4 regions of the Cryptosporangium arvum DSM 44712 genome follow, and region 3 is predicted to be linked to each of the others. Evidence: riboswitches for the same ligand, from Rfam matches in the RefSeq annotation. Region 3 holds a riboswitch; each other region holds the start of a gene.

Region 1 (3,199 bases), 4.4 Mb from region 3:
CCCGGGCGACGTCCTCCGGGAGGCCGCTCAGGTCGGCCTCCGACCGGATGATCGCGAACGAATGCCGGTAGATCTCCGCACCGTCGCGGATGTACTGCCCACTCAACGCGTGTTCCTCCTGGCGGCGGCCACGGCCGCGGGTAGCTCGTCGACACCGACGGGTTCGCCGTCGACCTGGTATCCGTCCGCGGTGGCCAGAACGTCCACATGGACGCCGGCCGGGTGCCCGCACCGCCGCTCGCACCCCGCGAAGTGCACGGGAAGCAGTTCACCGGGGTGGAGGAGCGCCGTCCCCGCGTCGGCCCGGACGTCGGCGCGTGACTTGGCGCACCCGGGGAGACCCGTGCAGGCCGACGCGCTCGCCCAGGCCGACGCGGGATCGGTGACCAGCCCCGCCTCGGCCAGCGGAGTCAGCGCCTCCGCCCCCACGCCCGGCAGCACCACCCCCCGCCACGGCGTGACGATGATCTCGCCCCGCGCCACCCCGGCGATCGCGTCCATCTGGGTTGCGGTGAGCCGCCCCAGGGGCACCACCACCCCCAGCGCCCCCGCGAGTACACCGATCGGGTCGGCGCCGCGGTGCGACGGAAGAGCGGAGGGTTCGACCAGGTCGCAGGCCAGCGCCGACCGCATCCGGCCGGCGACCCGCGCCACGGCGTCGTCGAGCTCGGACAGACGCCAGGCCTTGGAGGCCTGAGCGACGCGCTCCAGCAGGAAGCACCGCGCGGCGGCGATCAGGGCCGGAACGGCCTGGTCGGCCCGGACCCGCAGCCCGCTGTCGACGCCGGCCAGCAGCACCGGCACCGGCTCGGAGCCGAGCAGGACGGTCACGTCGGCGCGCAACGAGACCACGTCCCGATCGGTGTCGATCGCGAACAGGAACCGGCCGGGCAGGTCGGCCAGTTCCGGGGATGCGCAGAGCGCCCGGTCGAGCGCGGATACCACCGCACCGAGCCCTCCCAGCGGCGACGCGACGACGTTGCGTACCCGCTCGTGCGTGGCCGAGGGCAGCAGGCCGGCGTCGGCCAGCCGCGAGGCCAGCGCGTCCGGATCCGTGACGCCCCTGATCTGCAGATTCGCCCGAGATGTGAGCTCCAGTGGGGCGAAGTCGCGCAACGCACGCCACTGGGTGAGGCTCACCACACCGCCGGGGATCCGCACCCGTGCCAGGCCGCCGTCGGCCGCCTCGTGCACCTGCAACGCGCCTGGGCAGCTGTCGGCAGCCTGGCGGAAGGGCACGGCGGTGGGCATAGCCCGGATGCTACGTGTCGCTCCGGTGATCCCCCTTGGGCCCACTTGACGATTGCGACCCTGATCACCAGTGTTGAAAGGCCATGAGCGGTGTCAGGTGGAGGAAGCCGGTGTGAATCCGGCGCGGTCCCGCCACTGTCACCGGGGAGCGAGCCTGCATCTTCAGCCACTGCATCAGCGCGGGAAGGCAGCAGGGGAGTGTCGATCCGGGAGCCAGGAGACTCCAGGTACCGCTGACCACGACCCGGGGCGCGGACCCCGAGTGAGGACGCCCCGCGTGATCTTGCTGCTCTCGACGTCGGACACCGACCTGCTCTCGGCCCGGGCGAGCGGAGCCTCGTACCGGCTCGCGAACCCGGCCCGGACCGGCGTCGACGACCTGCCCGGCCTCACCGACGGTGTGGACCTGGTCGTCGTCCGGATCCTCGGCGGGCGCAGGGCCTGGGAGGAAGGGCTCGACGCGCTGCTGGCCGGGCCGTTGCCGGTGATCGTGCTGGGCGGGGAGATCGCGCCGGACGCGGACCTCATGCAGCTCTCGACGGTGCCGATGGGAGCCGCGGCGGAGGCGCACGCGTACCTCGCGCAAGGCGGGGCGGCGAATCTCCAGCAGCTTCACAACTTCCTCAGCGACACCGTCCTGCTCACCGGCCTCGGCTTCGAACCCCCTGCGGAAATGCCCACCTGGGGCGTTCTGGAACGCGAATCCCGGGGCGACGGGCCGACCATCGCGGTGCTCTACTACCGGGCCCACCACATCGCCGGGAACACCGCGTTCGTCGAAGCGCTGTCCGGCGCGATCGAGGACGCCGGTGGCCGGGCCCTGCCGATCTTCTGCGCCTCGCTGCGCACCGCGCCCGCCGAGCTGCTGACGACGCTGCGCACCGCGGACGCCCTCGTCGTCACCGTGCTCGCGGCCGGCGGCACCAAACCCGCCACGGTCAGCGCGGGCGGCGACGACGACGCCTGGGACGTGGGCGCGCTCGCCGCGCTCGACGTCCCGATCCTGCAGGGACTCTGCCTCACCAGCAGCCGCGCCACCTGGGACGCCAACGACGACGGGCTCTCTCCGCTCGACAACGCCACCCAGGTCGCGATCCCGGAGTTCGACGGCCGGATCATCACGGTGCCGTTCTCGTTCAAGGAGATCGACGCCGACGGCCTCACCGTCTACGTCGCCGACCCCGAGCGCGCCGCCCGGGTGGCCGGCATCGCGGTCAAGCACGGCATCCTGCGCCACATCGCGCCGGAGAAGAAGCGCATCGCGCTCATGCTCAGCGCCTATCCCACCAAGCACGCCCGGGTCGGCAACGCGGTCGGCCTGGACACCCCGAAGTCCGCGGTGAAGCTCCTGCAGGCGTTGGCGGACGCCGGCTACGAGGTCGGGGACCTCCCCGGCGTCGAGGCCCAGGACGGCGACGCCCTCATCCACGCGCTGATCAAAGCCGGCGGCCACGACACCGCCTGGCTCACCGAGGAGCAGCTCGCCGCGAACCCGGTACGGATCCCCGCGGAGACCTACAAAAAGTACTTCGACTCGCTCGACGAGAAACTCCGCGAGGCGATGGAGCGCCACTGGGGCCCGCCCCCCGGGGAGCTCTACGTCCACGAGGGAGACATCGTGCTGGCCGCGCTGCGCGGCGAGAACGTCGTCGTGATGATCCAGCCGCCGCGCGGATTCGGCGAGAACCCGGTCGCGATCTACCACGACCCCGACCTCCCGCCGAGCCACCACTACCTGGCCGCCTACCGCTGGCTGGCCGCCGAGTTCCACGCCGACGCCGTCGTCCACCTGGGCAAGCACGGCAACTTGGAGTGGCTGCCCGGCAAGACCGTCGGGATGTCGGCCGCCGACGGCTCCGACGCCGCGCTCGGTGACCTGCCGCTGATCTACCCGTTCCTGGTCAACGACCCGGGCGAGGGCACGCAGGCCAAGCGGCGCACGCACGCA
Region 2 (3,199 bases), 1.4 Mb from region 3:
GGTTCGCGCTGCGGCGCGCCGCCGTGTGCACGAGGCGCTGATGCAACCTCCACGCCGTCGGTCCGGCCTGACGGTCGCGGCCGGAGTCGGTGCGGCGGCCGCGGTCTTCGCGGTGAAGATGCTGGCCGGCGCGCTGCAGCCGAACACCGCACCCGACGGCGTGGACCTGGCGCAAGCAACGGCAGCGCCCGCCGGCCCGGATGTTCCGGCGAACCTGAAAGCGCCACCCGTGGAGCAGAGGTACCACGTCCGCACGGGCGCCTCCGCCGATGACGTGAACCGGTGTCGCCAGGCCGCCGCGCCCACCACTGTCGGCACCCCGTTGTTCACCGCAGCGGCGCGGGGGGCGACCATGGTGGTGTTCGGAGCCGGAACGTGCCTCGGTTCTGTGAGCTGACACCCGAGACGGTGTCCCTCTCACCCGCTGCCGGCGGGAGCGCCGTACTGACCTACGCCTCCCGATTCGGAACGGTGGCGGGAACGGTCGACCCGGACGTGCCGACCCTCGACGTCCTGGACCGTGCGCTGCGCTACCCGACGACTGATCACGGCGAGCCTGCGGTAGTGCGTGACGGGGTCTTCGTCCTGCCCAACGGCGTGACGGCACAGCCGGGCACGCTCACTCTGCGCGTCGGAGCGACACCGGCCCGACGAGCGGCCGGCGTGACCGTCGACGCCACGCGCGTGCCGAGCGGCGTCTCGACGCGAACGGACCGGCCGCAACCCTCGGTATCGCCGGGTGACTTCGCTCGGTGCGGTGACCGACCCGGGGTTCCTCCGCTGGTCGATGCCCACGCGTGGCGGCCAACGGTCACGGTCGACCTCGGCTCCGGCGAACTCCTGCGGCTGGCGCGCACGGTCTTCTACGACTTCTCCGCGGAGAAGCACGGCAGCGACACGGCTGCCGTCACCGGGCTCGTCACCGACGAGCGGTCCACGAAGGTTTCCCTCGGTGGCCGGGGTCACCGGACGATTTCCGTTCCGGTGGTCGGCGGCACGCTCGTCCTACCGGGAGTGAACCTCGGCCGCCTCCCCACTCACCGTGGTGACGCGTGTGCGAAACGCCGACACGAGATGTTGTGTGTGACTTCTGTGGCGTACCTAGATATGGTGGCGAGCGCAGCTGGTTCGGCCGTCCCGCCAGGACGGTCGTGGCAACAGGGAACCCGGTGGGAATCCGGGACTGCCCCGCAGCGGTGAGTGGGAACGACCGCCGTCAATCAAGCACTGGGCCGGCCACGGCCTGGGAAGCGACGGCCAGTAGGAACGCCCGTCCGGCTCCGGCCGGCCGGAAACAGCCCACGAGTCCGAAGACCTGCCAGCGCGCCGGACCGGTATCGGTCCGGCGGTCGGAGGCCGCGCGGGACGGCTGATGCCAGCTCCGCACGCCGTTGTGCGCCGATGGTGTCTGTTCTCGCGTGTCCTCAGGAGGACTTACTCGCGAGGAGAGAGTTGTGACAACCGCCGAGGTCGCGCCGGAGACACCGGTCCAGCGCAGGCCCCAGATGCACGTCACCAAGCGCAACGGCGACGCCGAGCCGGTGGACGTCAACAAGATCGTCAAAGCCGTGGAGCGCTGGGCCGACGACCTCACCGACGTCGATCCGCTGCGGGTCGCGACGAAGACGATCAGCGGTCTCTACGACGGTGCGACCACGGCCGAGCTCGACCAGCTCAGCATCCAGACCGCGGCCGAGATGATCGGCGAGGAGCCGCAGTACTCCCGTCTCGCCGCCCGCCTCCTCGCCGGCTACCTCGACAAAGAGGTCCGCGGGCAGGGCATCGCGTCCTTCAGCCAGTCGATCGCGCTGGGCCACGAACAGGGCCTGATCGGCGACGAGACCGCCGCGTTCGTCAAGAAGAACGCCCGTAAGCTCGACGACGCGATCGACGAGTCCAACGACCTGCGCTTCGAGTACTTCGGCCTGCGGACGGTGGCCGACCGGTACCTGCTGCGCCACCCCCACGCCCGGCTGGTCGTCGAGACTCCGCAGTACTGGCTGTTGCGGGTCGCCTGCGGCCTGAGCACCACCGCCAAGGAAGCCATCGGCTTCTACCGGCTGCTCGCGAGCCTCGCGTACCTGCCGAGCTCGCCGACCCTGTTCAACTCCGGCACCCGTCACACCCAGATGTCGAGCTGCTACCTGGTCGACTCGCCGAAGGACGAACTGGACTCGATCTACCAGCGGTACGCGCAGGTGGCGAACCTGAGCAAGTTCGCCGGGGGCATCGGTATCGGGTTCTCCCGCGTCCGCGGCCGCGGTGCGCTGATCCGCGGGACGAACGGCCAGTCCAACGGCATCGTCCCGTTCCTGCGCACGCTCGACGCCTCGGTGGCGGCGGTCAACCAGGGCGGCCGACGCAAGGGCGCGGCCTGCGTCTACCTCGAGCCGTGGCACCCCGACATCGAGGAGTTCCTCGAGCTGCGCGACAACACCGGCGAGGACGCCCGCCGGACCCACAACCTCAACCTCGCGAACTGGATCCCGGACCTGTTCATGCGCCGGGTCGAGGAAGACGGCCTGTGGTCGCTGTTCGACCCCGACGAGTTCCCGGACTTCCCCGATCTGTGGGGCGAGGACTTCGAGCGGGCCTACGAGGCCGCCGAGCAGGCCGGCCGCGAAGTCCGGAAAATCAAGGCCCGCGACCTGTACGGCAAGATGATGCGCACGCTCGCCCAGACCGGCAACGGCTGGATGACGTTCAAAGACGCCTCCAACCGCCTCGCGAACCAGACCGCCGACAAGAAAAACGTCGTCCACCTCTCCAACCTCTGCACCGAGATCATCGAGGTCTCCAGCGACGACGAGACCGCCGTCTGCAACCTCGGTTCGGTCAACCTCGCCGCGCACGTCGCGGGCACGGACCTGGACTGGGAGAAGCTGCGCGCGACGGTGCGCACCGCGGTGGTCTTCCTGGACCGCGTGATCGACATCAACTTCTATCCGACCCCGCAGGCCGCGGCGAGCAACCCGCGCTGGCGCCCGGTCGGCCTCGGCGTGATGGGGCTGCAGGACGTGTTCTTCGCCCTGCGGCTCCCGTTCGACGGAGCGGACGCCAAAGCGCTGTCCACGAAGATCGCCGAGGAGATCTACCTCACCGCACTCGAGGCCTCCGCGGACCTGGCCGAGCAGTTCGGCGCGCACCCGGCGTTCGCCGACACCCGGGCGGCCCGCGGCGACCTGCAGCCCGACCTCTG
Region 3 (3,199 bases):
CCTCGACCGGCCGGCCGGCCATCCCTTCCAGCGCCCGCCGGACGGCCGCGGTCCGCGCCCGCCACGCGTCCCCCGACGCGTCGAGCAGCGTCGACACCGGCTGCCACGGCGCCGGCGGCGGAGCGCCGGCGGCATGGGTGTGGACCGCGAAAGCGGGCCCGAGCTCGTCGAGCCCGGACCCGCGGTCGCGGTCGGTCACCGTCAGGCGGGCACCGCGTCGCCGGCCGTGGCCGGCGCCGGTTCGCCGAGCAGCACCCGCTCGGCCAGCGGCCCGAAGACCAGGCCGAACGTGCCCCAGAGGAGGGCCTGCGCGCCCACCGAGTAGAGGCGGAAGGACGCCAGCACGTCGGCGGGGAACGCCGGGTAGACGATCCGACCGCCCGGGTCACGCAGCGGTTCGGGCATCTCGGCGATCGTCGGGAGCAGCAGCAGCACCACCGTCACCGCCACCACGTACACGCCGCCGGCGAGCAGGGTCGCGTTCCAGTTGCCGAACCGGGCCGCCAGCCGCTGCCCGAGCCAGACCGACGCACCGAGGATCACCAGCGACGCCAGCACCAGCGCGAGGTACAGCCCGCCGCGTGTTCCGATCGTGTCGTCGTCGCCGACCGCGGGCGGGTTGGCCGGGTACTTCAGCCACGGCACCAGGAACAGCCCGAGGAACGCGCCCCCGGCGACCAGCAGCGCGAGCACCCGCGGCCGGACGGTGCCGACCCGGCCCAGACAGATCAGGTAGATCACGGTGGCCAGCAGCCCCATCGCGACCCCGAACACGATGATGCCGGTGCCGATGCCGACGTTCGCCTGGATCGTGCGGCTGAACACCTCGGCCTCGGCGGCCGGGACGGGAAGGCCCGCCGCCTTGTCGAGGGCCTCCTGGGCGGCGCCCCGGCCCTCCTCGTAGTCGATCGCCTTCTGGATCTGCGGTTCGGCGAAGATGCGCGCGAACAGGAACGCCAGCAGGCCACCGGCCCCGCCGGCGAGTGCGCCGCGGAGCAGGAGCTTGAGTTCCATCAGTGGCAGGGGAAGCCGAGGAAGTGACGCGCGTCGTGGATGTACTCGTGGACGTGCACGTCGTTGCCGAACACCGAGGTGGCGCCCTGGTCGACGCCGATGAAGTAGTACGCGAGCAGCGCCAGCAGCACGGCCGCACCGAGGTAGACGGCACCCCGCGAGCCGGAGATCACCACCGGGGTAGCGGCGGAACGAACGGACGGACTAGTCACGTAGAGCCTCCTCCGGGGATCGTGCGTCCCCTGTTGCAACGGGCTCGTGACGGCACCAGTATCTGACTCCCCGGCCCGGGACCGGATCACAGTGGCGCGACCGTGCTGGACTTCCACCAGCTTCCTCGCGCCGCCACGCTCTGAGAACCGTAGGACCGCGTGGGCCCGCGGTCAACGTGAGCTAGCGCTCCTTGCGACGGATGAGGTAGGTGTCCATGATCCACCCCTTTTGTGCACGCAACTCCGCGCGGGTCGCGGCCACCCGGTCGGCGACGTCGTCCAGCGGCCCCGCGATCAGCACCTCGTCGGGGGCACCGAGGTAGGCGCCCCAGTAGAGCTCGGCGTCCTCTCCGGTGAACCGGCGGAACGCGAGGCTCGCGTCGAGCATCACGACCAGGTCGGCGTCGCCGTCGTGGTGGCCGTTCGCCACCCGGCGACCGGTGGTGACGACCACCGCACCGGCCGTGCGGGTCAGCGTGATCCGGTGCCGCGCGGCCAGCACCTGCACGCTGCTGATGCCCGGGAGCACGTCGTAGCCGCACGCGACCTGCCCGCGGCCGACGATCGTGTCGAGCATCCGGATCGTGCCGTCGTAGAGGGCCGGGTCGCCCCAGACCAGGATCCCGGCGGTGCCGTCCGCGGCCACCTCGGTGCGCAGCGCGTGCTCCACGGCCGCCGACCGCGCGTCACGCCAGGCCTCGACCGCCCCCGCGTAGTCCTCCGCGGTGCGGTCCCGGGGCGGGTCGGCGATCGTCACGACCCGGTAGCCGCCGGTTCCGCGGAACCGCTCCAGGATCGCCTGCCGGGCGGCGGTCAGCTCCGCGGTCGTCTCCCCCTTGTCCAGGACGAGGAACACGTCGACGCCGCGCAGCGCGTCGACCGCTTCGACGGTGAGCAGGCCGGGGTCGCCCGCGCCGATACCGATGACCCGAATGTGTCGCACCCGCGGAGCCTAACCAGGCTGTTCGTCCACCGCGCAGGTACGGGTCCTGCGCCGGGCCAGACCACCGAGCAGCGCCGCGGTCAGCCCGAGGACCAGCGCCACGAACCCGCCGACGATGCCGCTGCCGCTGCCGGGACCGCCGTCCGCGGTGGCGACGACAAACGCGCCGGCCAGGGCACCGGCACCGCCGGTGGCCAGCGCCGCGGCCGACGCCCGCCGCCCGGCCCTGGCCAGCGCGACGCCGCCGAGGACGACCCCGGCCAGCGCGATCACGGCCGCGGTGCTGGCGACGAGCCGCCCGGTGGTGAGGCTGTACACCGTGGACTCCAGAACCATGGGAACTCCTCCGTCGTTGGTGACCTGATCGTGTCCCGCCGGCGGCCGGTCGCGCGTCGTGCGGACGCGGGCGCTTCGCGCTGCTGCGAACGTGGTAGCCGGGTCCTCCTCGCGCAGGACCCGCGCGGCCGGGGAGCCGGTTTACAGTGCCCGCATGGGCCGTGTCCGGGACGCCGCGATCGCCCTCGGGCTCGCGGCCGTCCTGGTTCTCGCCGGGCTCTCCGAGGGCACCGGGGCGTCGATCGGGTACGTGTTCCTGGCCGGGGGCGGGCTGGTGCTGGCGGCACGCGGCCGGGCGCCCGTCGTCGTGCTCGTCGTCGCCGGGCTGTGCGCGATCGGCCACCGCGCGGCCGGGTTCGACGTGCTCGCGGTCGGCTACCTGGTGGCGGTGTACGGGGCAGTGCGGGCCGGGCACCGCCGGGTCACCGCCGGGGTGAGCCTCCTCGTGCTCGTCGCGCTGCCGGTGGCCACGTCGCTCTCCGGGGTGCACGGCGCCGGAGCGGCGCTGACGCAGGCCCGGGGGGTGCTCGAGCTGGCCTGGCTGATCGCGGCCGGAGCGGCCGGGGAAGCGCTGCGCCAGGCCGAGCGGCGGGCCGACGAGGCCGAGCGCACCCGCGAGGAGATCGCCCGGCGCCGGGCCGACGAGGAGCGGCTGCACATCGCGCGCGAGCTGCACGACTCGCTGACCCACCAG
Region 4 (3,199 bases), 3.8 Mb from region 3:
GACCTGCGTGTCCTCGTCGTCACGATGCTCGAGGACGACGAGTCGGTCGTCGCGTCGGTCCGCGCCGGTGCTCGTGGCTACCTGCTCAAAGGAGCGACGCCGGCCGAGGTCGAGCGGGCCGTTCGGGCGGTCGCGAACGGCGAGGTCATTCTCGGTCCGCAGGTCGCCGCGCGGGCGATCAGCTACCTGTCCGGCGCCCGCACCGCCGGGCCGGTGCCGTTCCCCGAACTCACCGACCGTGAGCGCGAGGTGCTCGACCTGGTGGCCCGGGGGTACGACAACACGACGATCTCGCGGCGGCTGGTCCTGAGTCCGAAAACCGTGCGGAACCACGTCGCCAACATGCTGACGAAGCTCGGGGTGCCAAGCCGGGCGGAGGCGTTGCTCCTGGCTCGGGAACGTGGTCTCGGAGGCGTGTGACCTGGGGAAGCCGGGTAATCACCGGTATCCGGAGGTGTCATATGTCGGACTACTTCGCTGATCGGGCCGAGGCGGGCCGTGCGCTGGCGGTCGCCGTGGCCGACCATCTCAAGGAGCACGAGGTGCCACTCGTGCTGGGGCTGCCGCGCGGTGGTGTTCCGATCGCACGCACCGTGGCCGCCGCGGTCCACGGCGAGTTGGACGTCGTCGTCGCGCGGAAGATCGGGGTGCCGTGGCACCGCGAGCTGGCCGTCGGGGCGGTCACCGTGGACGGGCCGGCGCTCTTCGACCGGGGACTGCTCGGTCAGGTGGGCCTCACGCTGGAGGAACTCGAGCCCGACGTGGAGCGCGAGCGCGCCGAGGCGGTGCGTCGCACCGAGCGGTACCGCGACGGACGGCCGGCGCCGGTGGTGACGGGGCGCACCGTGGTCGTGGTGGACGACGGGCTCGCGACCGGGGCCACCGCGCGGGCCGCGCTGCGGTCACTGCGCGTGCTGCGGCCCGGCCACCTGGTGTTCGCGGCACCGGTGTGCGCGCCGCAGGCGGTGGCGATGCTCGGCGCCGAGGCCGACGCGGTGGTGTGCGTCGCCGCGCCGCCGGAGTTCCGGGCCGTCGGGTACCACTACCGTTCGTTCCCGCAGCTCACCGACGAGGAGGTGGAAGCGGAGCTGGCCGCGGCCCGGCGTGAGTCCGCGTCGCTGCGGCTCTGAGGCGGTGACGCACGTCTCGCGCCTTTGACGGCGGGCGCGTGGTGAGTCAGAGTTACCGCGAGCGGAGGGCAGGAAGACCGGTGAGAATCCGGCGCGGTCCCGCCACTGTCACCGGGGAGCCGACCTCACTCAACGGTCACGGCCGGTAACGGCTGGAAGGCCGAGGACACGCTTCGATCCGGGAGCCAGGACACTGCGTCCGCTCCCTGCGAGCCTGCTCGCAGGCCATCGCACACGCGGGCGCGGACACCCGCGGGAAGGATCCTGGCATGCCCTCGTGCGTGATCGGCGGGTGACTCCGCCCTATCCGTTCTCCGCGGTCGTCGGGCTGGACGACCTGCGCTTGGCGTTGACGCTCAACGCCGTTTCGCCGGCAATCGGCGGTGTGCTCGCCCGGGGCGAGAAGGGCACCGCGAAGTCGACGGTGGTCCGGGCGCTGCACGCCCTGCTCCCACCGGTCACGGTGGTGGCCGGCTGCCGCTTCGCCTGCGACCCCGCCTCTCCGGACCCCCAGTGCCCGGATGGCCCCCACGCCGACGTGACCGCCGAGAGCCGGCCCGCCCGGCTGGTGGAGTTGCCGGTGGGTGCCACCGAGGACCGGCTGGTGGGTGCGCTCGACCTCGAGCGGGCGCTCACCGAAGGCGTGCGGGCCTACCAGCCCGGGCTGCTCGCGGCCGCGCACCGGGGCGTGCTCTACGTCGACGAGGTCAACCTGCTCGCCGACCACCTGGTCGACACGCTGCTCGACGCGGCCGGCATGGGCCGCGCGTACGTCGAGCGCGACGGCGTCTCGGTGCGGCACGCGGCCCGGTTCCTGCTGGTCGGCACGATGAACCCGGAGGAGGGCGAGCTCCGCCCGCAGTTGCTCGACCGGTTCGGGCTCACGGTGGAGGTCACCGCCAGCCGCGACCCCGCGGAACGGGCCGAGGTCGTGCGCCGCCGGCTGGCCTACGAGGCCGACCCGGAGGGCTTCGCGGCCCGGTGGGCCGAGCACGACGCGGAACTGGCGGGCCACATCGTCGAGGCGCGCGCCCGGCTGGCCGACGTCGTGCTGAGCGACGCCGCCCTGCGCCGGATCAGTGCGGTGTGCGCCGCCTTCGACGTGGACGGGCTCCGGGCCGACCTCGTCACCGCGCGGACGGCCGTCGCGCTGGCCGCCTGGCACGCGCGTGACCACGTCACCGACGACGACATCCGGAGCGCCGCCGAGCTGGCCCTGCCGCACCGCCGCCGGCGCAACCCGTTCGACGCTCCCGGCCTCGACCAGGACCAGCTCGACAAGGCCCTGCAGGAAGCCGCCGACAACGACCCGGACGACGACCCCGACGACGACCCGGGCCGCGGGCCGGACGACCCCGGCGGCCCGGACGACGGCGGCCCGGACGACGACGACCCGGACCACGGTGGTCAAGCCGACGGCGACGCGACCGACAGCGACGCGACCGAGGCCGACGCGAACCAGGGCGGCCCCGACCGGCGTCAGCCCGACGCGGCCCCGAGCGCACCGCACGACGGCCCGCCTCCGTCCGGACCGCAAGCCCCGGCCGACCGGGCCGCCGACGACGACACCGACGATCGGCCGCGCCGGCTCGCCGCCGCCGAACAAGCCGCGGTCCGCGCCACCAACCCGTACCGCACCAAGCTGCTCACCGTGCCCGGCATCGGGCGCTCCCAGTCCGACGCCTCCGGCCGCCGCTCGCAGGCCGAGGCCCGCCGCGGCCGCGTGGTGCGCTCCACCCGCACCGACGGCCCGGTGACCGACGTCCACCTGATCGCGACGTTGCTGGCGGCGGCGCCGCACCAGAAAGCCCGCGGACGCACCGCCGGCCTCCGGCTCGAGAAGCAGGACCTGCGCGCCGCCGTCCGCCGCGGTCGGGAGAGCAACACGATCCTGTTCTGCGTCGACGCGTCCGGTTCGATGGCCGCGCGGCAGCGGATGGCCGCGGTCAAGGGCGCGGTGCTGTCGTTACTGCTCGACGCCTACCAGCGTCGCGACACCGTCGGCCTGGTGACGTTCCGGCGGGACACCGCGACGCTCGCGCTACCGCCCACCGGCAGCGTCGAAGTGG

Evidence for each region. A riboswitch is a leader RNA that binds a small molecule or an ion and turns the genes downstream of it on or off. The one in region 3 is predicted to bind cobalamin.
Region 1: linked by a shared signal. The riboswitch ahead of cobN (cobaltochelatase subunit CobN) and the one ahead of CRYAR_RS24135 (CbtB domain-containing protein) in region 3 are both predicted to bind cobalamin.
Region 2: linked by a shared signal. The riboswitch ahead of CRYAR_RS17630 (ribonucleoside-diphosphate reductase subunit alpha) and the one ahead of CRYAR_RS24135 (CbtB domain-containing protein) in region 3 are both predicted to bind cobalamin.
Region 4: linked by a shared signal. The riboswitch ahead of CRYAR_RS06770 (putative cobaltochelatase) and the one ahead of CRYAR_RS24135 (CbtB domain-containing protein) in region 3 are both predicted to bind cobalamin.

The regions. Positions count from the first base shown of each region.
Region 1 covers NZ_KK073874.1:882,837-886,035, forward strand. Annotated here, with positions in the region: gene CRYAR_RS04015 (precorrin-8X methylmutase) at 1-106, opposite strand, end outside; gene CRYAR_RS04020 (hypothetical protein) at 103-1,251, opposite strand; cobalamin riboswitch at 1,352-1,475, shown strand; gene cobN (cobaltochelatase subunit CobN) at 1,529-3,199, shown strand, end outside.
Region 2 covers NZ_KK073874.1:3,950,140-3,953,338, forward strand. Annotated here, with positions in the region: gene CRYAR_RS17625 (hypothetical protein) at 113-397, shown strand; cobalamin riboswitch at 1,123-1,323, shown strand; gene CRYAR_RS17630 (ribonucleoside-diphosphate reductase subunit alpha) at 1,506-3,199, shown strand, end outside.
Region 3 covers NZ_KK073874.1:5,316,490-5,319,688, forward strand. Annotated here, with positions in the region: gene CRYAR_RS24125 ((2Fe-2S)-binding protein) at 1-199, opposite strand, end outside; gene CRYAR_RS24130 (CbtA family protein) at 202-1,014, opposite strand; gene CRYAR_RS24135 (CbtB domain-containing protein) at 1,014-1,226, opposite strand; adenosylcobalamin (AdoCbl) riboswitch at 1,272-1,364, opposite strand; gene cobF (precorrin-6A synthase (deacetylating)) at 1,408-2,169, opposite strand; gene CRYAR_RS24145 (DUF6223 family protein) at 2,179-2,505, opposite strand; gene CRYAR_RS24150 (sensor histidine kinase) at 2,660-3,199, shown strand, end outside.
Region 4 covers NZ_KK073874.1:1,471,687-1,474,885, forward strand. Annotated here, with positions in the region: partial or broken gene CRYAR_RS50610 (LuxR C-terminal-related transcriptional regulator) at 1-420, shown strand, start outside; gene CRYAR_RS06765 (phosphoribosyltransferase) at 462-1,130, shown strand; cobalamin riboswitch at 1,200-1,326, shown strand; gene CRYAR_RS06770 (putative cobaltochelatase) at 1,423-3,199, shown strand, end outside.